Linked DNA regions of Streptomyces venezuelae. The protein of the gene in region 1 binds, or shares a complex with, the protein of each later gene. Links are inferred from orthologs where the notes say so. Each region holds a gene or a part of one and is shown on either strand. Other genes may lie near its edges. The genes, in order: secY and secG.

The links.
Region 2: the proteins of secY (region 1) and secG are in contact, whole or in part, in a crystal structure (PDB 5AWW), measured with the Thermus thermophilus proteins. The link is inferred for Streptomyces venezuelae from one-to-one orthologs. Residues at the interface, in WP_096411648.1 of Thermus thermophilus: Leu14, Gln16, Arg17, Phe20, Ile34, Pro35, Pro37, Ile72, Arg108, Arg109, Asn112, Gln113, Arg116, Ile117, Ile120, Pro145, Gly146, Trp147, Phe152, Phe155, Val156, Val159, Thr160, Val162, Ala163, Gly164, Ala166, Leu167, Trp170, Glu173; in WP_223903268.1 of Thermus thermophilus: Tyr5, Ile9, Tyr12, Leu13, Ala16, Leu19, Val20, Val23, Leu24, Gln26, Glu27, Pro28, Gln30, Gly31, Ala32, Asp34, Leu35, Met36, Gly37, Gly38, Ser39, Ala40, Asp41, Leu42, Phe43, Ala45, Arg46, Val48, Tyr53, Thr56.

What each region holds. Positions count from the first base shown.
Region 1 is NZ_CP029189.1:4,463,080-4,472,954, reverse strand. What follows is about bases 850-3,643. They hold secY (preprotein translocase subunit SecY), read right to left. Parts: upstream 3,007-3,643; coding sequence 1,693-3,006; downstream 850-1,692. Other genes in these bases: rplO (50S ribosomal protein L15), read right to left, coding at 3,194-3,643; DEJ51_RS19945 (adenylate kinase), read right to left, coding at 1,046-1,693; map (type I methionyl aminopeptidase), read right to left, coding at 850-883. Outside these bases: more of map, read right to left, coding at 32-849; more of rplO, read right to left, coding at 3,644-3,649; rpmD (50S ribosomal protein L30), read right to left, coding at 3,652-3,834; rpsE (30S ribosomal protein S5), read right to left, coding at 3,834-4,436; rplR (50S ribosomal protein L18), read right to left, coding at 4,482-4,865; rplF (50S ribosomal protein L6), read right to left, coding at 4,868-5,407; rpsH (30S ribosomal protein S8), read right to left, coding at 5,428-5,826; DEJ51_RS19900 (type Z 30S ribosomal protein S14), read right to left, coding at 6,049-6,234; rplE (50S ribosomal protein L5), read right to left, coding at 6,240-6,791; rplX (50S ribosomal protein L24), read right to left, coding at 6,791-7,102; rplN (50S ribosomal protein L14), read right to left, coding at 7,105-7,473; rpsQ (30S ribosomal protein S17), read right to left, coding at 7,580-7,861; rpmC (50S ribosomal protein L29), read right to left, coding at 7,861-8,085; rplP (50S ribosomal protein L16), read right to left, coding at 8,085-8,504; rpsC (30S ribosomal protein S3), read right to left, coding at 8,510-9,352; rplV (50S ribosomal protein L22), read right to left, coding at 9,352-9,699; rpsS (30S ribosomal protein S19), read right to left, coding at 9,743-9,875. UniProt on the Bacillus subtilis protein: The central subunit of the protein translocation channel SecYEG. Consists of two halves formed by TMs 1-5 and 6-10.
Region 2 is NZ_CP029189.1:1,837,851-1,847,874, forward strand. Bases 2,539-5,481 are described here. They hold secG (preprotein translocase subunit SecG), read right to left. Parts: upstream 4,154-5,481; coding sequence 3,923-4,153; downstream 2,539-3,922. Other genes in these bases: pgi (glucose-6-phosphate isomerase), read right to left, coding at 2,539-3,242; DEJ51_RS07705 (RNA polymerase-binding protein RbpA), read right to left, coding at 3,393-3,728; tpiA (triose-phosphate isomerase), read right to left, coding at 4,284-5,060; DEJ51_RS07720 (phosphoglycerate kinase), read right to left, coding at 5,067-5,481. Outside these bases: glucose-6-phosphate dehydrogenase assembly protein OpcA, read left to right, coding at 1-526; pgl (6-phosphogluconolactonase), read left to right, coding at 741-1,523; more of pgi, read right to left, coding at 1,587-2,538; more of DEJ51_RS07720, read right to left, coding at 5,482-6,281; gap (type I glyceraldehyde-3-phosphate dehydrogenase), read right to left, coding at 6,415-7,422; DEJ51_RS07730 (M14 family metallopeptidase), read right to left, coding at 7,657-10,024. UniProt on the Bacillus subtilis protein: Involved in protein export. Participates in an early event of protein translocation.

The DNA.
Region 1 (9,875 bases):
ATCCGGAAAGTTTGCCCCAGAGTCTAGATCATTAACCGAGGGGGTCCGGGGCCGTGGTGACTCCGTACTCCGCCAGCTTCGCCTTGCCGCAGTCCGGGCTGGTCAGGACGATGGGACCGGCCTCCGTCAGCGCGACGGAGTGCTCCCAGTGCGAGGACCAGGTGCCGTCGGTCGTGATGACCGTCCAGTCGTCCGAAAGGACCTCCGTCTGGGCGGTACCCAGCGAGACCATGGGCTCGATCGCCAGGCACAGGCCCGGCACCAGCTTGATCCCCTTGCCCCGCTTGCGCGAGACGTAGTTCAGCAGGTGGGGGTCCATGTGCATCTCGGTCCCGATGCCGTGGCCGCCGTAGTCCTCGATGATCCCGAACTTGCCGAGGCTGTGCTCACCCGTGGAGGGGCGGGGCTGGCGCTTGATGTACGTCTCGATCGCCTTGGAGATGTCCACGAGGCGGTTGCCGAGCTTCATCGCGGCGATGCCGGCCCACATGGACTCCTCGGTCACCCGGGAGAGCTCCAGGAGCTCGGGGGCGTGACCGGTGCCCACGAACGCGGTGTACGCGGCGTCGCCGTGCCAGCCGTCCACGATCGCACCCGCGTCGATCGAGATGATGTCGCCGTCCTTGAGGACGGTCTTGTCGTCCGGGATGCCGTGGACGACGACCTCGTTCACCGAGGTGCAGATGGTCGCGGGGAAGCCGCCGTAGCCGAGGAAGTTCGACTTGGCCCCGGCGTCCGCGATGACCTTGCGGGCCACCATGTCCAGATCCCGCGTCGTGGCGCCCGGCACGGCCGCCTCACGGGTCGCGGCGTGGATCGCCGCGACGACCAGCCCTGCCTCGCGCATCTTCGCGATCTGCTCGGGGGTCTTGATCTGGACCATGGGAAATGCCTGCCCTTCCGTGCGGCTGAACCGCCGCCGCTCTCGCGGAGGTGGTTGCTCTCCGCTGTGGTTCCTCAATTATTGGCCGAGGTCGCCGTCCTACGCCTCATGCAGACGGCCGCGGCGTCTCCAGGACACCGCGGCCGTAGGCACGAACGCGTACTACTTCTTGAGCGCGTCCATCGCGCGCCTGGTGACGTCCGCGACCTCACCGAGGGCGGGGATGGTCACCAGCAGGCCCTGGGCCTTGTAGTAGTCGATGATCGGCTCGGTCTGCGTGTGGTAGACCTCCAGCCGGTTGCGGACCGTGGCCTCGGAGTCGTCGCCGCGCTGGTAGAGCTCGCCACCGCAGGTGTCGCAGACGCCCTCGGCCTTGGCCGGGGCGTACGTCACGTGGAAGACGTGCGAGGAGTCGTTGCGGCAGATCCGCCGACCGGCGATCCGCTTGACGACCTCCTCCTCCTCGACCTCCAGGTCGAGGACGGCGTCGAGCTTCATGCCCTCGGCCTGGAGCATCACGTCGAGCGCCTCGGCCTGCGAGACGTTGCGCGGGAAACCGTCGAGCAGGAAGCCGTTCACGGCGTCCGGCTGTTCCATGCGGTCCTTCGCCATGCCGATGGTCACCTCGTCGGGAACCAGGTCGCCGGCGTCCATGTACGCCTTCGCCTGCTTGCCCAGCTCGGTGCCCTGGCTGATGTTGGCCCGGAACAGGTCACCCGTGGAGATGTGCGGAATCGACAGGTTCTTGGCAAGGAACGCAGCCTGCGTTCCCTTGCCCGCACCGGGCGGTCCAACGAGGACGATTCGCATCAGCGGAGGAACCCTTCGTAATTACGCTGCTGGAGCTGGCTCTCGATCTGCTTCACGGTTTCCAGACCCACACCCACGATGATCAGGATGCTCGTCCCGCCGAACGGGAAGTTCTGGTTCGCTCCGAAGCCGGCCAACGCCATCGTCGGCACAAGAGCGATGAGACCCAGGTACAGCGACCCCGGCCAGGTGATCCGGTTGAGTACGTAGCTGAGGTACTCGGCGGTGGGCCGACCGGCGCGGATGCCCGGGATGAACCCACCATACTTCTTCATGTTGTCTGCAACTTCCTCGGGGTTGAACGAGATCGCCACGTAGAAGAACGCGAAGAAGACGATCAGGAGGAAGTAGGCGGCGATGTAGTACGGGTGGTCGCCCTTGACGAAGTGCTTCTGGATCCAGGTGGCCCAGCCCGCCTGGGACCCGCTGAACTGCACGACCAGCGCCGGGATGTACAGCAGCGACGAGGCGAAGATGACGGGGATGATGCCCGCCTGGTTCACCTTGAGCGGGATGTAGGTCGAGGTGCCGCCGTACGCACGGCGACCGATCATGCGCTTCGCGTACTGGACCGGGATCCGGCGCTGCGCCTGCTCGACGAAGACCACCAGGCACACCATCGCGAGGCCGACCAGGATGACCACGCCGAACTCGACCCAGCCGTCCGCGATCTTGCCCTGGAGCTTGATCTGCCAGAGGGCGCCGATGAAGCCGGCCGCGATCGAGATGAACATGAGGATCGACATGCCGTTGCCGATGCCGCGGTCGGTGATGAGCTCACCGAGCCACATGACGACGCAGGTACCGGCGGTCATGGTGACCACCATGACGACCGTCGTGAAGATCGAGCGGTCGGGAACGATCTCGCTGGCGGCCTGGCAGCCCTGGAACAGGGCACCGGTGCGGGCCGTGGCGACGAGGCCCGTACCCTGCAGGATCGCGAGCGCGACCGTCAGATAGCGCGTGTACTGGGTGATCTTCGCCGTGCCGGACTGGCCCTCTTTCTTGAGGGTCTCCAGCTTCGGGATGACCACGGTCAGCAGCTGCAGAATGATGCTCGCCGTGATGTAGGGCATGATGCCGAGCGCGAAGATCGTGATCTGCAGCAGCGCGCCGCCGCTGAACATGTTGACCAGGCCGAACAGCCCATTGCTGCTGCCTGCCTGCTCGACACAGATCTGAACGTTCTTGTAGCTCACGCCGGGTACCGGAACATGGGACCCGAGCCGGAACAGCACGATGATGCCGAGCGTGAAGAGCAGCTTCTTGCGCAGGTCGGGCGTCTTGAACGCCCGGGCGAACGCGGTGAGCACGGTGCCTCCTGCGACCCCCGCGCTACTGCGTCAGAGGTGACGGTCTGAGGGATCGACGAATACGACAAAGCAAAGGTGCACGCCACCTTACCGGCGAGTGTGCCTTCCGTGGAACGACCGACCGGGGATGCCCCATATGTGAGGCATCCCCGGTCGGGTTTCGAGCTATTCAGCCACTGAAATCGTCTTAGACGAGCTCGGTGACGGTGCCGCCGGCAGCGGCAATCTTCTCCTTGGCGGAGGCGGAGACGGCGTCAACCGAAACCTGCAGCGCCACGGAGATCTCGCCCTGGCCCAGGACCTTGACGAGGCTGTTCTTGCGAACCGCGCCCTTGGCGACCAGGTCGGCCACCGTGACTTCTCCACCCTCGGGGTAGAGGGCGCCGAGCTTGTCCAGGTTGACAACCTGGAACTCGGTGCGGAACGGGTTCTTGAAGCCCTTGAGCTTCGGCAGGCGCATGTGGAGGGGCATCTGCCCACCCTCGAAGCGCTGCGGGATCTGGTAACGGGCCTTCTGGCCCTTCGTACCACGACCGGCCGTCTTACCCTTCGACGCCTCACCACGACCGACACGGGTCTTCGCGGTCTTGGCGCCGGGGGCGGGACGGAGGTTGTGGGCCTTCAGCGGGCTGTTCTCAGCCATGATTAGTCAACCTCCTCAACCGTCACGAGGTGGCGGACGGTGTGAACCATTCCGCGGAACTCGGGGCGGTCCTCCTTGACGACGACGTCGTTCAGGCGCTTGAGCCCGAGCGAACGCAGCGTGTCGCGGTGGTTCTGCTTGCTGCCGATGTACGACTTCGTCTGCGTGATCTTGAGGCGAGCCATTACGCACCCGCCCCGGCACGTGCACGAAGCAGAGCCGCGGGGGCGACGTCCTCGAGGGGCAGACCACGGCGAGCCGCGATCTCCTCGGGACGCTGCAGGCCCTGGAGGGCCGCCACGGTCGCGTGCACGATGTTGATCGCGTTGTCGGAGCCCAGGGACTTCGACAGGATGTCGTGAACGCCGGCGCACTCCAGAACGGCGCGCACCGGGCCACCGGCGATAACACCGGTACCGGGGGAAGCAGGCTTCAGCAGGACGACGCCCGCAGCCTTCTCGCCCTGGATCGGGTGAGGGATGGTGCCCTGGATGCGCGGAACCTTGAAGAAGTTCTTCTTGGCTTCCTCGACACCCTTGGCGATGGCCGCGGGAACTTCCTTGGCCTTGCCGTAACCGACACCTACCGTGCCGTCACCGTCGCCCACCACGACCAGCGCGGTGAAGCTGAAGCGGCGACCACCCTTGACAACCTTGGCGACGCGGTTGATCGCGACAACGCGCTCAACGTAAGCGGTCTTCTCGGCGGCAGGGCCACCGTCGCGACCCTTCCGGTCCCGCCGCTCGCCGCCACCGGCACCGCTTCCGCGGCGCTGGGGTCCAGCCATTGGATTACCTCTCTCTGTTACGTCCGTGAGTCCCGGAACCGGGGCTTAGAACTTCAGCCCGGCTTCGCGGGCGGCGTCAGCCAGAGCGGCAATGCGCCCGGCGTATCGGTTGCCACCGCGGTCGAACACGACGGTCTCGACACCCGCAGCCTTGGCACGCTCGGCGACGAGCGCGCCGACAGCCTGGGCCTGCGAGCTCTTGTCGCCTTCGCCACCGCGGATCGAAGCGTCCAGGGTCGACGCCGACGCCAGGGTGTGGCCCTGGAGGTCGTCGATGACCTGAGCAACGATGTTGCGGTTCGAACGCGTCACGACGAGGCGCGGACGCTCCGCCGTACCCGAGACGTTCTTGCGGATGCGGATGTGGCGGCGAGCCTTGGCAGCGCGCTTGTACGCGTCGCCCTTGGCGATCTTCACACCGTATGCCATGGCTACTTACCAGCCTTTCCGACCTTGCGGCGGATGACCTCGCCGGCGTACTTGACACCCTTGGCCTTGTACGGGTCGGGCTTCCGCAGCTTGCGGATGTTGGCGGCGACCTCGCCGACCTTCTGCTTGTCGATGCCCTCGACCGTGAACTTGGTCGGCGACTCGACCTTGAAGGAGATGCCCTCGGGCGCCTCCACCAGGATCGGGTGGCTGTAACCCAGCTGGAACTCCAGGTTGGAGCCCTTCGCCAGGACACGGTAACCGACACCGCTGATCTCGAGAGCCTTGACGTATCCCGTGGTCACACCGGTGATCATGTTCGCCACCAGCGTGCGGGACAGGCCGTGCAGGGCCTTGTTCTGACGCTCGTCGTTCGGACGGGTGACGTTCAGAACGCCGTCCTCGCCCTTGGCGACGGCGATGGGAGCCTTAACGGTGTGGCTCAGGGAACCCTTGGGGCCCTTCACCGAGACCGTGCTGCCATCGATGGTGACGTCCACACCGGCGGGAACCTGGATGGGGAGCTTGCCGATTCGCGACATTGCTTTTCCTCCGTTCCCGACTACCAGACGTAGGCGAGGACTTCCCCACCTACGCCCTTCTTGCCTGCCTGCTGGCCGGTGAGCAGACCGTGCGACGTGGAGATGATCGCCACGCCCAGGCCGCCGAGCACCTTCGGCAGGTTGGTGGACTTCGCGTACACGCGCAGACCGGGCTTCGAGATCCGCTTGATGCCCGCGATGGAGCGCTCACGGTTCGGCCCGAACTTCAGCTCGAGGACGAGGTTCTTGCCGACCTCGGCGTCCTCGACCTTCCAGCCGGTGATGAAACCCTCCTGCTTGAGGATCTCTGCGATGTGCGACTTGATCTTGCTGTGCGGCATCACGACGGTGTCGTGGTACGCCGAGTTAGCGTTACGCAGACGGGTCAGCATGTCTGCGATCGGGTCAGTCATGGTCATGAAGTGGCCTTCGGCCTCTCTCGCCGGGGTTTCCTGTATGCGCCATCCCTCTCCCCACTCAGTGGCGGGACGGGTGCGGTGCGGGGACCTACGGCGTAGTAAGTCGATAGGGCGGCGGACGCCCAACCCCACAAGCCTACGGCATGCGGCGCTGGGCACCCACCGACCAGATGCTTACCGAGAGTCTCTGGAACTTCCCAAGTCCTTACGGACGGAAGGGAATTACCAGGAGCTCTTGGTCACGCCCGGCAGCTCGCCACGGTGAGCCATCTCACGAAGGCACACGCGGCACAGGCCGAACTTGCGGTACACGGAGTGGGGACGACCGCAGCGCTGGCAGCGGGTGTACGCACGCACACCGAACTTGGGCTTGCGGGCAGCCTTCGCGATGAGAGCCTTCTTCGCCATCTCGCTTACGCCTCCTTGAAGGGGAAGCCGAGGTGACGAAGGAGCGCGCGGCCCTCAGCGTCGTTGGTCGCCGTGGTGACCACGGTGATGTCCATACCCCGGGTACGGTCGATCTTGTCCTGGTCGATCTCGTGGAACATGACCTGCTCCGTGAGACCGAAGGTGTAGTTACCGCGGCCGTCGAACTGCTTCGGCGACAGACCACGGAAGTCACGGATACGCGGCAGCGCGAGCGACAGCGTACGGTCCAGGAACTCCCACATACGGTCACCACGGAGGGTGACGTGGCAGCCGATCGGCTGACCCTCGCGCAGCTTGAACTGCGCGATGGACTTGCGGGCCTTCGTGACGGCCGGCTTCTGACCGGTGATCGTCGTCAGGTCCTTGATGGCGCCGTCGATCAGCTTGGAGTCGCGGGCGGCGTCGCCCACACCCATGTTGACCACGATCTTCACGAGGCCGGGGATCTGCATGACGTTCTCGTAGGAGAACTCCTCACGCAGCTTGCCCGCGATGTCCTCGCGGTACTTCGTCTTGAGACGCGGAGTGGTAGCCATCAGATGTCCTCACCCGTCCGCTTGGCAACGCGGATCTTGTTGCCCTCGTCGTCGAAGCGGTAGCCGACGCGGGTGACGACCTTCTTGCCGTCCTTCTCCACAACCAGCTGAACGTTGCTGACGTGGACCGGGGCCTCGGTGATCACAATGCCACCGGCCTGGTTCTGCGCAGCCTTGGTGTGCTTCTTGACCCGGTTGACACCCTCGACCAGGACGCGGTTCTCGGCGGGGAAGGCGACGATGACCTTGCCCTGCTTGCCCTTGTCCTTACCGGTGATGACCTGAACCAGGTCGCCCTTCTTGATCTTCATGCTTACAGCACCTCCGGCGCGAGCGAGATGATCTTCATGAACTTCTTCTCGCGCAGCTCACGGCCCACCGGGCCGAAGATACGGGTGCCGCGAGGGTCGCCGTCGTTCTTCAGAATGACGGCGGCGTTCTCGTCGAAGCGGATGTACGAGCCGTCCTGGCGGCGACGCTCCTTGACGGTGCGAACGATGACCGCCTTGACGACGTCACCCTTCTTCACGTTGCCACCGGGGATCGCGTCCTTGACGGTGGCGACGATGACGTCACCGATGCCCGCGTAGCGGCGACCGGAACCACCGAGAACACGGATGCAAAGGATCTCCTTCGCACCAGTGTTGTCGGCGATACGCAGTCGCGACTCCTGCTGGATCACGTGTATCTCCTGTTTGTCTGCCGGTTCCCGGCGGGGGCTTCACTCCGGAGAGCGCAGCCCCCACCGAGCCTGGCGGAACGAATCCGGGGGAAACCCCCCGGACGAATTACTTGGCCTTCTCGAGGATCTCGACGATGCGCCAGCGCTTGCTCGCCGACAGCGGACGCGTCTCCATGATGAGGACGCGGTCGCCGACACCGGCAGCGTTCTGCTCGTCGTGAGCCTTGAGCTTGTTCGTACGGCGGATGACCTTGCCGTACAGGGCGTGCTTGACGCGGTCCTCGACGGCGACGACGACGGTCTTGTCCATCTTGTCGCTGACGACCAGACCCTCACGGGTCTTGCGGAAACCGCGCTCGGTCTTCTCAGTCACGTTGTTCTCGCTCATCAGGCGCTCTCCACCGTCTCGATACCGAGCTCACGCTCGTGCATCAGGGTGTAGATGCGAGCGATGTCCTTACGGACGGACTTGAGCCGGCCGTTGTTCTCCAGCTGACCCGTGGCCGCCTGGAAGCGGAGCTTGAACAGCTCCTCCTTGGCCTCGCGCAGCTTGCCAACGAGCTCTTCGTTGCCGAGCTCGCGCAGCTCGGACGCCTTGGTACCGGCCGCCATCACGACTCACCTGCCTCGCGCTTGACGATCCGGCACTTCATCGGCAGCTTGTGAGCCGCACGAGTGAGGGCCTCACGCGCAATCTTCTCGTTCGGGTAGGACAGCTCGAACATGACCCGACCCGGGTGCACGTTCGCGATCCACCACTCCGGCGAACCCTTACCGGAACCCATGCGGGTCTCGGCCGGCTTCTTCGTGAGCGGGCGGTCCGGGTAGATGTTGATCCAGACCTTGCCGCCACGCTTGATGTGGCGGGTCATGGCGATACGAGCGGACTCGATCTGGCGGTTCGTCACGTAGGCGGGGGTAAGCGCCTGGATGCCGTACTCGCCGAACGAGACCTCAGTACCGCCCTTGGCCATACCGCTGCGCTTCGGGTGGTGCTGCTTGCGGTGCTTGACCCTACGAGGGATCAGCATGACGGTCAGGCCTCCGTTCCGGTGCTCTCGGCCGGAGCGGCGGCGGGAGCGTCGGCCTTGGGGGCCTCGGCACCAGCAGCCTGCTGCGGCTTGCGGCCACCACGGCCGCCGCGCTCGCCACCACGGCCACCACGGCCGGCGGGACGGTCGCCAGCGCCCTGCGCGCCACGGGCCGGGCGGTTACCCGCACGGGCCGCAGCGTTCTCGGCGCGAACCTCGGCGATGTTCTTGACGTCGCCCTTGTAGATCCAGACCTTCACACCGATACGGCCGAAGGTGGTCTTGGCCTCGAAGAAGCCGTAGTCCACGTTCGCGCGCAGCGTGTGCAGCGGCACACGACCCTCGCGGTAGAACTCGGAGCGGGACATCTCGGCGCCGCCGAGACGGCCGCCACACTGGATCTTGATGCCCTTGGCGCCGGCCTTCATCGTGCCCTGCATGCTCTTACGCATGGCGCGACGGAAGGAGACGCGGGAGGAGAGCTGCTCGGCGACGGCCTGGGCCACCAGCTGAGCGTCGAGCTCCGGGTTCTTGACCTCGAGGATGTTCAGCTGGACCTGCTTGCCGGTCAGCTTCTCCAGGTCACCGCGGATGCGGTCCGCCTCGGCGCCGCGGCGGCCGATGACGATGCCAGGACGGGCGGTGTGGATGTCCACACGCACGCGGTCACGGGTGCGCTCGATCTCAACCTTCGAGATGCCGGCGCGCTCCATGCCGGACGTCATCATCCGACGGATGGCGACGTCTTCCTTGACGTAGTCCTTGTACAGCTTGTCGGCGTACCAACGCGACTTGAAGTCGGTGGTGATGCCGAGTCGGAACCCGTGCGGGTTTACCTTCTGGCCCATTACCGGGAACCTTCCTTGCTGCTGACGACCACGGTGATGTGGCTGGTCCGCTTGCGGATCCGGTAGGCACGGCCCTGGGCACGCGGACGGAACCGCTTCAGGGTCGGGCCCTCGTCCACGTACGCCTCGCTGATGACCAGCGTGGAGGCGTCCGGGTGGTTGTAGTTGTGTGCGGCGTTGGCGATGGCGCTGTCCAGCACCTTGCCAACCGGCACGCTCGCGGCCTGCGGGGCGAAACGCAGGACCGCCTGAGCCTCCGTGGCATCCATGCCACGGATAAGGTCCACCACGCGGCGGGCCTTCATGGGCGTGACGCGGATGTACCGCGCCTGGGCCCTGGCTTCCATGGTTGTCCCTTCGGTGTAAGTCATAGTCGTAACCACCCCGCCTTTAGCGGCGCTTCGACTTCCGGTCGTCCTTGACGTGGCCGCGGAAGGTGCGAGTCGGCGAGAACTCGCCGAGCTTGTGGCCGACCATCGACTCGGTGACGAACACCGGGACGTGGGTCTTGCCGTTGTGCACC
Region 2 (10,024 bases), 2.6 Mb from region 1 along the record:
CACGGACCTGTCGTGGACCCGGATCACCCCGTGGCGCTCCATGCTGGCGGCCGCGCTGGACCAGCAGGCCCTGTCGGTCGTCTCGGCGACCGTCGAGGGCGAGGACGAGAACCCGAGCTGTGAGCTGCTGGCCATGTGGCTGGCGGACCGGCTGCAGGTCCCCGTCAAGCGCACGCTGTCGTCGGGCCCGGGGCTGACGGCCGTACGCCTGTCCACCAAGGACGGCGACATCGTCCTGGACCGGGCGGACGGCGCGCTGGCCACGCTGTGCATGCCGGGACAGCCCGACCGTGCGGTGGCGCTCAAGCGCCGCGACACGGCCGAGCTCCTGGCGGAGGAGCTGCGCCGGCTGGACCCGGACAACACGTACGAGGCCTCGCTGAAGTTCGGCGTGGCGCGGCTGGAGGCGTCGTCGGCGGAGCCGGCGGAGCCCGAGGCTCCCGCCAAGGCCGAGGCCGCCGCTGAGGCCAAGGCCGAGCCCTCGAAGCCGGCCGCCAAGCCGGCGAAGAAGACCGCGGCCAAGTAACGGGGCCCTGCGGGGCCTCCCCGCCCCGCCCCTTCCCGAAACCGGGCTCCGCCCGGACCCGGTCCTCAAACGCCGGACGGGCTGGAAGATCCAGCCTCGCCGGCGCTTGAGGCGCGGGGTCCGGGGCGGAGCCCCGGGAAACGGCGAAAGGGCGGGGCGGGGACGGCTCCGCGCAGCGGTACCCGCACGACCAAGAAGGCGGAAGCACATGGGTATGACGACTCCCCAGGTCGTCGTCCACCGGGACAAGGAACTGATGGCCCAGGCCACCGCGGCCCGGCTCATCACGAAGATCGTGGACGCGCAGACGGCCCGCGGCACCGCGTCCGTCGTCCTCACCGGCGGACGCAACGGCAACGGCCTGCTCGCGGCACTGGCCGCCGCCCCGGCGCGGGACGCGGTCGACTGGTCCCGGCTGGACCTGTGGTGGGGCGACGAGCGGTACGTCCCCGCCGACGACCCCGAGCGCAACCACACGCAGGCCCGCGAGGCCCTCCTGGACGCGGTCCCGGTGGACCCCGCCCGCGTGCACGTGATGCCGGCCTCGGACGGTCCGTACGGGGGCGACGTGGACGCGGCTGCGGCTTCCTACGCGGCCGAGCTGGCGAAGGCGGCCGGTCCGGAGGACCACGGTCCGGTCCCCACCTTCGACGTGCTGATGCTGGGCGTGGGCCCGGACACGCACGTGGCCTCGCTGTTCCCGGAGCACCCGGCGGCCCGCGAGACCGAGCGCACGGTGGTCGGCGTCCACGGCGCCCCGAAGCCCCCGCCCACCCGGATCTCGCTCACGCTCCCGGCGATCCGGGCGGCCCGTGAGGTCTGGCTGCTGGCCGCGGGTGAGGACAAGGCCGGGGCGGTCTCCCTGGCCCTCGGCGGCGCGGGCGGGGTCCAGGCCCCGGCCGCGGAGGCGTACGGCCGCTCGCGCACCCTGTGGCTCCTGGACCGGGCGGCCGCGGCCAAGCTCCCTACGGGGATGTATCCTCCGGCCTCTTCCTGACCGTGGCCGACGCGGAAGGGCCCGCCTCCCGGTTCCGGGAGGCGGGCCCTTCTCGTACCCGGGTCAGCTACGGCCGCGCAGCTTCCGGTACGTGGCCACCAGGGCCTTCGTCGAGGCGTCCAGCCCCGGCACGTCGGCGCCCTCGCTCAGTGCGGGCTCGACCCGCTTGGCGAGCACCTTGCCGAGTTCGACGCCCCACTGGTCGAAGGAGTCGATGTTCCACACCGCGCCCTGGACGAACACCTTGTGCTCGTAGAGCGCGATCAGCTGGCCCAGCACCGACGGGGAGAGCTCTCCCGCCAGGATGGTGGTCGTCGGGTGGTTCCCGTGGAAGGTCTTGTGCGGGACCAGCGACTCCGGGGCGCCCTCGGCGCGCACCTCGTCGGCCGTCTTGCCGAAGGCCAGTGCCTGGGTCTGCGCGAAGAAGTTCGCCATCAGCAGGTCGTGCTGGGCCGCCGGGGCGGCCTCCAGCTCCGCCACCGGCCGGGCGAAGCCGATGAAGTCCGCGGGGATCACCTTCGTCCCCTGGTGGATCAGCTGGTAGTAGGCGTGCTGTCCGTTGGTGCCGGGCGTGCCCCAGACCACCGGACCGGTCTGCCACTCCACCGGATTGCCGTCGCGGTCCACGGACTTGCCGTTGGACTCCATGTCCAGCTGCTGCAAGTAGGCCGTGAAGCGCGAGAGGTAGTGGCTGTACGGGAGCACCGCGTGCGACTGGGCGTCGAAGAAGGCGCCGTACCAGATCCCCAACAGGCCCATCAGCAGCGGGGCGTTCTGGTGCGCGGGCGCCGTACGGAAGTGCTCGTCCATGGCGTGGAAGCCGCCGAGCATCTCCCGGAAGGCGGCCGGGCCGATCGCGATCATCAGGGAGAGGCCGATGGCGGAGTCGAAGGAGTAGCGTCCGCCGACCCAGTCCCAGAACTCGAACATGTTGGCCGGATCGATGCCGAAGTCGGTGACCTTCTCGGCGTTGGTCGACAGCGCCACGAAGTGGCGGGCCACGGCGGCCTGGTCCCCGCCGAGCCCCGCGAGCAGCCAGCCGCGCGCCGAAGTGGCGTTGGTGATGGTCTCGATGGTGGTGAAGGTCTTGGAGGCGATGATGAACAGCGTCTCGGCCGGGTCCAGGTCCCGCACGGCCTCGTGCAGGTCGGCGCCGTCGACGTTGGATACGAAGCGCACCGTCAGCTCGCGGTCGGTGAAGGCGCGCAGGGCCTCGTACGCCATGGCCGGTCCGAGGTCGGAGCCGCCGATGCCGATGTTGACGACGTTCTTGATGCGCTTGCCGGTGAAGCCGGTCCACGCTCCCGACCTGATCCGGTCGGAGAAGTCCGCCATCTTGTCGAGGACGGCGTGCACGCCCGTGACGACGTCCTCGCCGTCGACCTCGACGGTCGCGTCCGCCGGTGCGCGCAGGGCGGTGTGCAGCACCGCCCGGTCCTCGGTCGTGTTGATCTTCTCGCCGCGGAACATCGCCTCGCGCAGCCCGGCCACGCCCGTGGCCTCGGCCAGCTCGTGGAGCAGCGCGAGCGTCTCGTCGGTGACGAGGTGCTTGGAGTAGTCGATGTGCAGGTCTCCGACCTGCAGGGTGTAGCCGGCGCCGCGGCCGGGATTCTCCTCGAACAGCTCCCGCAGATGCGTCTGCCCGAACACCTCCCGGTGCTTGCCGAGTGCCAGCCACTCCGGCGTCCGGTTCAGCTTCGTACGCGTGCCTGCGTTCATCTCGGACATCAACCCACTTCTTCCGTCCTGTCGTGCCCCGCCGTTCACCAACTTAAGGGATCACAAGCGGCAGAACGCACACAAAGAGGCCCGGTCCCACAGGAGAAGTTCCTGCGGGACCGGGCCTCGCGTCACACTCTTCGATCCGTCTCAGATCTCGCCGCGGAGCTTGGCGAGCGCCTCGGCGAGGATCGCCTCGCCGTCGGCGTCCGAGCGCCGTTCCCGTACGTACGCCAGGTGCGTCTTGTACGGCTCGGTGCGCGGCGGCGCGGGCGGGTTGTCCCGGTCCTGGCCGGCCGGGAACCCGCAGCGCGGGCAGTCCCAGGTGTCCGGCACCTGCGCGTCGCTGGCGAAGCTCGGCTGCGTCTCGTGCCCGTTAGAGCACCAGAAGGAGATGCGCAGGCGGGGCGCGGACTCGCCGCGCTCCGCCTCACCCATCGGCCCCGCTCCGACCCGGCTACCACGGATCGCGTTGCCACTTGCCACGGTCGTAACTCCCCTGCGTGATGGTGCCGCCAAGCGTGAGGATGTTCCTGCTGAAACGCCCCGGGTACGTAGAGCCCAACTCGCGGGATCATCCCCTCGGGTGGGGGAGCAGAATAACTCGTTCCGCAACCAGGGCGCAGGACCTCATGATAGGCCGGGCGGCGCCGACCGGACTGCCGGAATGGCCAGAACGGTCAGCTGCCCGACTTCGTCAGCAGGCCGAGCGCGACGATGCACGCGAACCACAGCAGACCGATGACCACGGTGATGCGGTCCAGGTTGCGCTCCGCGACGGAGGAACCGCCGACCGACGACTGCATGCCGCCGCCGAACATGTCGGAGAGGCCGCCGCCCTTGCCCTTGTGCATCAGCACGAGCAGCATCAGCAGGGCGCTGAAGACGATCAGGGCGATCGAGAACCCCATAATCACGGCTGATTCCTACTTTCTGGCTTTTTCGGGCTTTCCGGCTTTGCGAGATGTGCACGGGGGCCAGGGGCTGATGCATCAGCCTCTGGCCCCCGCAAGGGTACGACGGATCCGCCCTACCGCATACTCACTGGTCGCGGAAGCGGACGATCTTGACGAACTCCTCCGCGTCCAGCGCAGCGCCGCCGATGAGGGCGCCGTCGACGTCGGGCTGGGCCATGATCGCCGCGATGTTCCCGGACTTCACGGAGCCGCCGTACTGGATGCGGACCTTGTCGGCCAGCTCCTGCGAGTACAGCTCGGCGAGACGGCCGCGGATCGCCCCGCAGACCTCCTGGGCGTCGTCGGGAGTGGCGACCTCGCCGGTCCCGATGGCCCAGACGGGCTCGTAGGCGATCACGATGGACTCGACCTGCTCGGCCGGGACGCCTTCGAGGCCGCCGTCGAGCTGCCTGAGGGTGTAGGCGACCTGCTCGCCGGCCTTGCGGACGTCCAGGCCCTCGCCGACGCACAGGATCGGGGTGATCCCGTGCCGGTAGGCGGCCTTGACCTTGGCGTTGCAGACCTCGTCGGTCTCGCCGTGGTACTGGCGGCGCTCGCTGTGGCCGACGGCCACGAACGCGCACTTCAGCTTGGACAGCATCGGGCCGGAGATCTCACCGGTGTAGGCACCGGAGTCGTGCGCCGAGATGTCCTGGGCGCCGTACTTGATCTTCAGCTTGTCGCCGTCGACCAGGGTCTGGACCGAGCGCAGGTCGACGAAGGGCGGCAGGACCGCGACCTCGACGGCGTCGTAGTCCTTGTCGGTGAGGGCGAAGGCGAGCTTCTGGACGTGGGCGATGGCCTCCAGGTGGTTGAGGTTCATCTTCCAGTTGCCCGCCATGAGCGGGGTGCGCGTGGTCATACGGGTTCAGCCCTCCAGGGCGGCGAGGCCGGGGAGCGTCTTGCCCTCGAGGTATTCGAGGGAGGCGCCGCCACCGGTCGAGATGTGGCCGAATGCATTCTCGTCGAAGCCCAGGATGCGGACCGCGGCGGCACTGTCGCCACCGCCGACGACGGTGAAGGCGCTGCTGTCGAGCAGGGCCTGGGCGACGGCCGCGGTGCCCCCGGCGTAGTCGGGGTGCTCGAAGACGCCCACCGGGCCGTTCCAGAAGACGGTCCTGGCGTCGGCGATCTTCGACGCGTACAGCTCGCGCGTCCTGGGGCCGATGTCCAGGCCCTCCTTGTCGGCGGGGATCTTGTCCGCGTCGACGATCTCGAAGGTGGCCGGGGTCTTGCCCTTGAGGTCCGGGAACTCCGCGGAGACCAGCACGTCGACCGGGAGCACGAGCTCGACCCCGGTCTCCTCGGCGCGCTTCATGTACTCCTTGACGACCTCCACCTGGTCCTTCTGGAGCAGGGAGATGCCGACCTCGTAGCCCTTGGCGTAGAGGAAGGTGTAGGCCATGCCGCCGCCGATGAGGATGCGGTTCGCCTTGCCGAGCAGCTCGTCGATGACGGCGAGCTTGTCGGAGACCTTGGCGCCGCCGAGGACCACCACGTAGGGGCGCTCGACCTCGGCGGTCAGCTTCTTCAGGACGCCGACCTCGGTGGCGATGAGGTAGCCGACCGCCTGCGGGAGGCGGGCGGGGAGGTCGAAGACCGAGGCGTGCTTGCGGTGCACGGCGCCGAAGCCGTCGCCCACGTAGATGTCGGCGAGCTCCGCGAGCTGGTCCGCGAAGGCGCCGCGCTCGGCGTCGTCCTTCGAGGTCTCACCGGCGTTGAAGCGCAGGTTCTCGATGACGGCGACCTGTCCGTCGGTCAGGGCCGCGACGGTCTCCTTGGCGGAGGCGCCGACGGTGTCGGTGGCGAACGCCACGTCCGCACCGAGCAGTTCGCCGAGGCGCGTGGCGGCCGGGGCGAGCGAGAACGCGGGCTCGACGCCCGTGCCCTTCGGCCGGCCCAGGTGCGAGGCCACGATCACGCGGGCGCCGGCCTCGGCGAGCTTCGCGATCGTGGGCTGGACGGCGCGGATGCGGCCGTCGTCGGTGATGGTGCCCTCGGCCAGCGGGACGTTCAGGTCCGCGCGGACGAGGACCCGCTTGCCCTTGACGCCTTCGGCGAGCAGTTCATCGATGGTCTTCATGTGTTTCTACTCCTTTGAGCCTTCACTCGAAGGGCGAGGAAGGAAATGACGAGGCAAGCAACAGGGCCCGTGCGGCGCATCGTCGCGCTGCTCGGACCCTGTGCTTCACATCGTGGTGCCTTGCCCTACGTTCTTAGAGCTGACCGCCGACGAAGACGGTGAGGTCGACGAGACGGTTGGAGTAGCCCCACTCGTTGTCGTACCAGCCGACGACCTTGACCTGCGTACCGTCCTGAACCATGGTCAGGGAGGAGTCGAAGGTGCAGGACGCGGGCCAGTTCACGATGTCGGAAGAGACGATCGCGTCCTCGGTGTAGTCGAGGATGCCCTTGAGCTGCCCCTCCGAAGCCTTCTGGAAGGCCGCGTTGATCTCTTCCACCGTGGTCTCGCGGGAGAGCTCCAGCACCAGGTCCGTCACCGATCCGGTCGGGACCGGGACGCGCATGGCGATGCCGTCGAGCTTGCCCTTGAGCTGCGGGAGGACCAGCGCGGTGGCCTTCGCGGCACCGGTGGAGGTCGGGATGATGTTCTCGGCGGCTGCGCGGGCGCGGCGCAGGTCCGAGTGCGGGAAGTCCAGGATGCGCTGGTCGTTCGTGTACGCGTGGACCGTCGTCATCATGCCCTTGACGATGCCGAAGTTCTCGTCGAGGACCTTGGCCATCGGCGCCACGCAGTTGGTGGTGCAGGAGGCGTTGGAGATGACGTGGTGGTTCGCCGCGTCGTACTTGTCCTGGTTGACACCCATCACGATGGTGATGTCCTCGTCCTTGGCCGGAGCCGAGATGAGGACCTTCTTCGCGCCGGCCGCGATGTGCTTGGCGGCGTCGGCCTTCTTCGTGAAGATGCCGGTGGACTCGATGACGATGTCGGCGCCCAGCTCGCCCCAGGGAAGGTTCGCGGGGTCGCGCTCGGCAAAGGTCTTGAAGGTGTTCCCGCCGACCGTGATGGTGTCGTCGGTGTGGGAGACCTCGGCCTTGAGGCGGCCCAGGATGGTGTCGTACTTGAGAAGGTGCACCAGGGTGGCGTTGTCAGTCAGGTCGTTGACACCGACGATCTCGATGTCCGCTCCCTGCTCCAGGAGCGCCCGAAAGTAGTTGCGGCCAATTCGACCAAAACCATTGATGCCTACGCGGATCGTCACGAACCGATCTCCTCGTTGGTGCGCCGGTAAGAGCGCCGGCGAGTTGAAATGGGATGTCCCCGACCGCTTACGACCCTACCTCTCCGTGAGCTTTTGGGTGACATCGGTCGGGACCTGACACTCCCCCTTGTTCCCGGGGGTACTCCTGCGGCGGTCCCGTTCCGGACACTGCGGAACGGGACCGCCGGACTCCGGCTCCCGTCACTCAGGGTGAGTGAGGGGCCGGGCCCACGCTCAGCGGTGCAGTGTGCGCAGCGCCTTACCGACGAGTAGGGCACGGTCCGCCGCGGAGGACAGGTGCTCCAGGCCGAAGCCCAGCAGCACCGTGTCACGGGTGGTCACCGCCGCGTAGGACTTGAACAGCTCCCCGGACCGGGCCCAGTCGCCGGGAACTTCGGGGCTCCCGGCCGGTGCGGCCTGCGCCGTCCAGGCCCCGAGGGAGGTCTCGAATCCCTCGACGGGCTGGTCCGCTCCCCTGAGGGAGAGGCGGGCCTCGTCCGCGAAGACGCCGCGTCCGCCCGAGCCCGGGTCGGTGATGTAGGAGAGCGAGAGCTCTACGGTCTTGCCGGCGTAGGCGCTCAGGTCGAAGGAGACCTGCTTCCATCCGCCGGAGGAGCCGGTGAAGCTGTTCCACGTGCCGCTGGTGCCCTGCGGGGTGCAGCCGCCGGCGTCGAGGGTGAGGTAGTGGCGCAGGAAGGGGTGGCCGTTGACGAAGAACCCGGCCGCGCACTCCTCCGGGACGGTGGAGCTGGTGAGGCCGCCCGTGTCCCGCAGGGTGTTCCAGTCGTCGCCGCCTGCGGTCCGGGCCTCCAGGGCGGCGTGGTCGTAGCCCTCCTCGACGTTCCAGTTGAGCGCCAGCTTGAGCTGCGGCTGGTCGGCCGCGGTGACCCCGGTGAGGTCGACCGTACGGACGAGGCGCTTCCAGTCGTCGTCGGCGTGCAGGGCCGCGGCCATGCCGGCGCCGGCGTAGGGGGCGTACGGGTTCACGACTCCGGTGAAGGCTCCCGCCTGGGCGCTCTTGAACTGCGGGAACTGCGCGGGCGCCAGGGTCTCGGAGGTCACGGTGTACCCGCCGGGGGCGTTCAGCGGGTTGCCCGCCGCGTCCCCGACGCCGCCCCGCGCCCCGTTCAGCGCGCCGGCGCCGGCGAAGCCGGTGGCCCCGGGGGTGCTCGTACGGCTGTACGCGCCCAGCCAGTACTGGCTGAAGTCGTTGGTCACGGCGCGGCCGACCTGGGCGTTGCCGCCCGCCAGCTCACCGGCCTCGATCAGCTTGCCGCCCTCGTTCAGGAAGTCGCGCACCGCCAACTGCGTCTCGCCGCCCGGGGTCTTGGCCCCCGTGTAGTGGACGGCCGTACCGAAGTGGGAGAGGACCCCGAGGTGGTGCGGGACGCCCTGGACGGCGACGTCCCAGACCGCCGCGGAACTGCCGTTGGCGCGCAGGGCGTCGACGTAGGCCTGGGCGTGCTGGGCCTTGGCCCCCTCTTCCGCGATCACCAGGACGTCCGCGCGCGGCCGCTCGGCCACCGTGTACGTGAAGTGCTCGCTGGAGACCTGCTTGCCGGAGCGGTCGCGGCCGGTGAACCAGACCTCGACCTTGTCGCCGGGCTTCGCGCCGTCGACCTCGGCGCGGTACTCGTCGAACCAGTTGTTGTCCTCGCCGCCGTAGACGTCACCGCCCTTCCAGGCCTTGAGGTCCTCGTCGTGGGTGCGGCCTCCATTGATCCGGAAGTTGAGCTCCTTGTCCTTCAGGGCCTTGCGGGCCGTGACGGAGACCTCCTGGTCCTCGCCTCGGGCCGCGTAGGAGGTGGCGAAGGCGTCCACGGTGAAGTCGGCGGCGCTCAGGCCCACCGAGGACTTCGGGCGGTCCGGGGTCGCGGCGCTCTCGGCGACCGACAGCGCGAAGGGCACGTTCTTGGCGAACTCGGCCTGGACGAGCTTCTCGTCGTCGGGGAAGTTGAAGCCGGAGGCGCAGTCCTCGGGCTTCCACTGGTCGTTCGGGTCGCTCGCCGAGGCGGTCTGACAGGTGGTCATCTCCGGCGTGAACATCATGATGCCGTTGACGTTGGAGGCGTGGCCGTCGGCCTCGCCGTTGGTGGTGTAGAGCTCGGAGGAGACCTGCGGGTAGTAGCCCGGGACGGCGGGGTTCTCCGGGGTGCCGGCGAGCGCCTTGTAGGCGACGTCGTCGGGGGTGGGGGTGGCGACCTGCCAGCCGACGCCGTAGAGGATCAGCTCGGCGGCGGAGTGGTAGTTGATGGCGTAGTCGAAGCCGACGCGCTTCTCGAAGCGGTCGAGGGCGACGGTCTCCGGCTCGGAGGAGGCGCTCGGGCCGCGGTAGGTCTCGTTCGACTGGGTCGGCGAGGAGCCCTCGTTGTCGTAGCCCCACTTGAAGGCGAAGTTCCGGTTGAGGTCGACCCCGTCGCCCGGGCCGGTCTTCCCGTCACCGTTGTTGTCGCGCAGGTTCTTGCGCCACAGCCGCTGGCCGTCGGCCGCGTGCGTGTAGTCGTACCCGTCCGGGTTGGCGGAGAGCAGGAACCACAGCTCGCTGGAGTCCACCAGCTTGGTGATCCGCTGGTCCTTGCCGTAGTTGTCGAGGGTGTGGTGC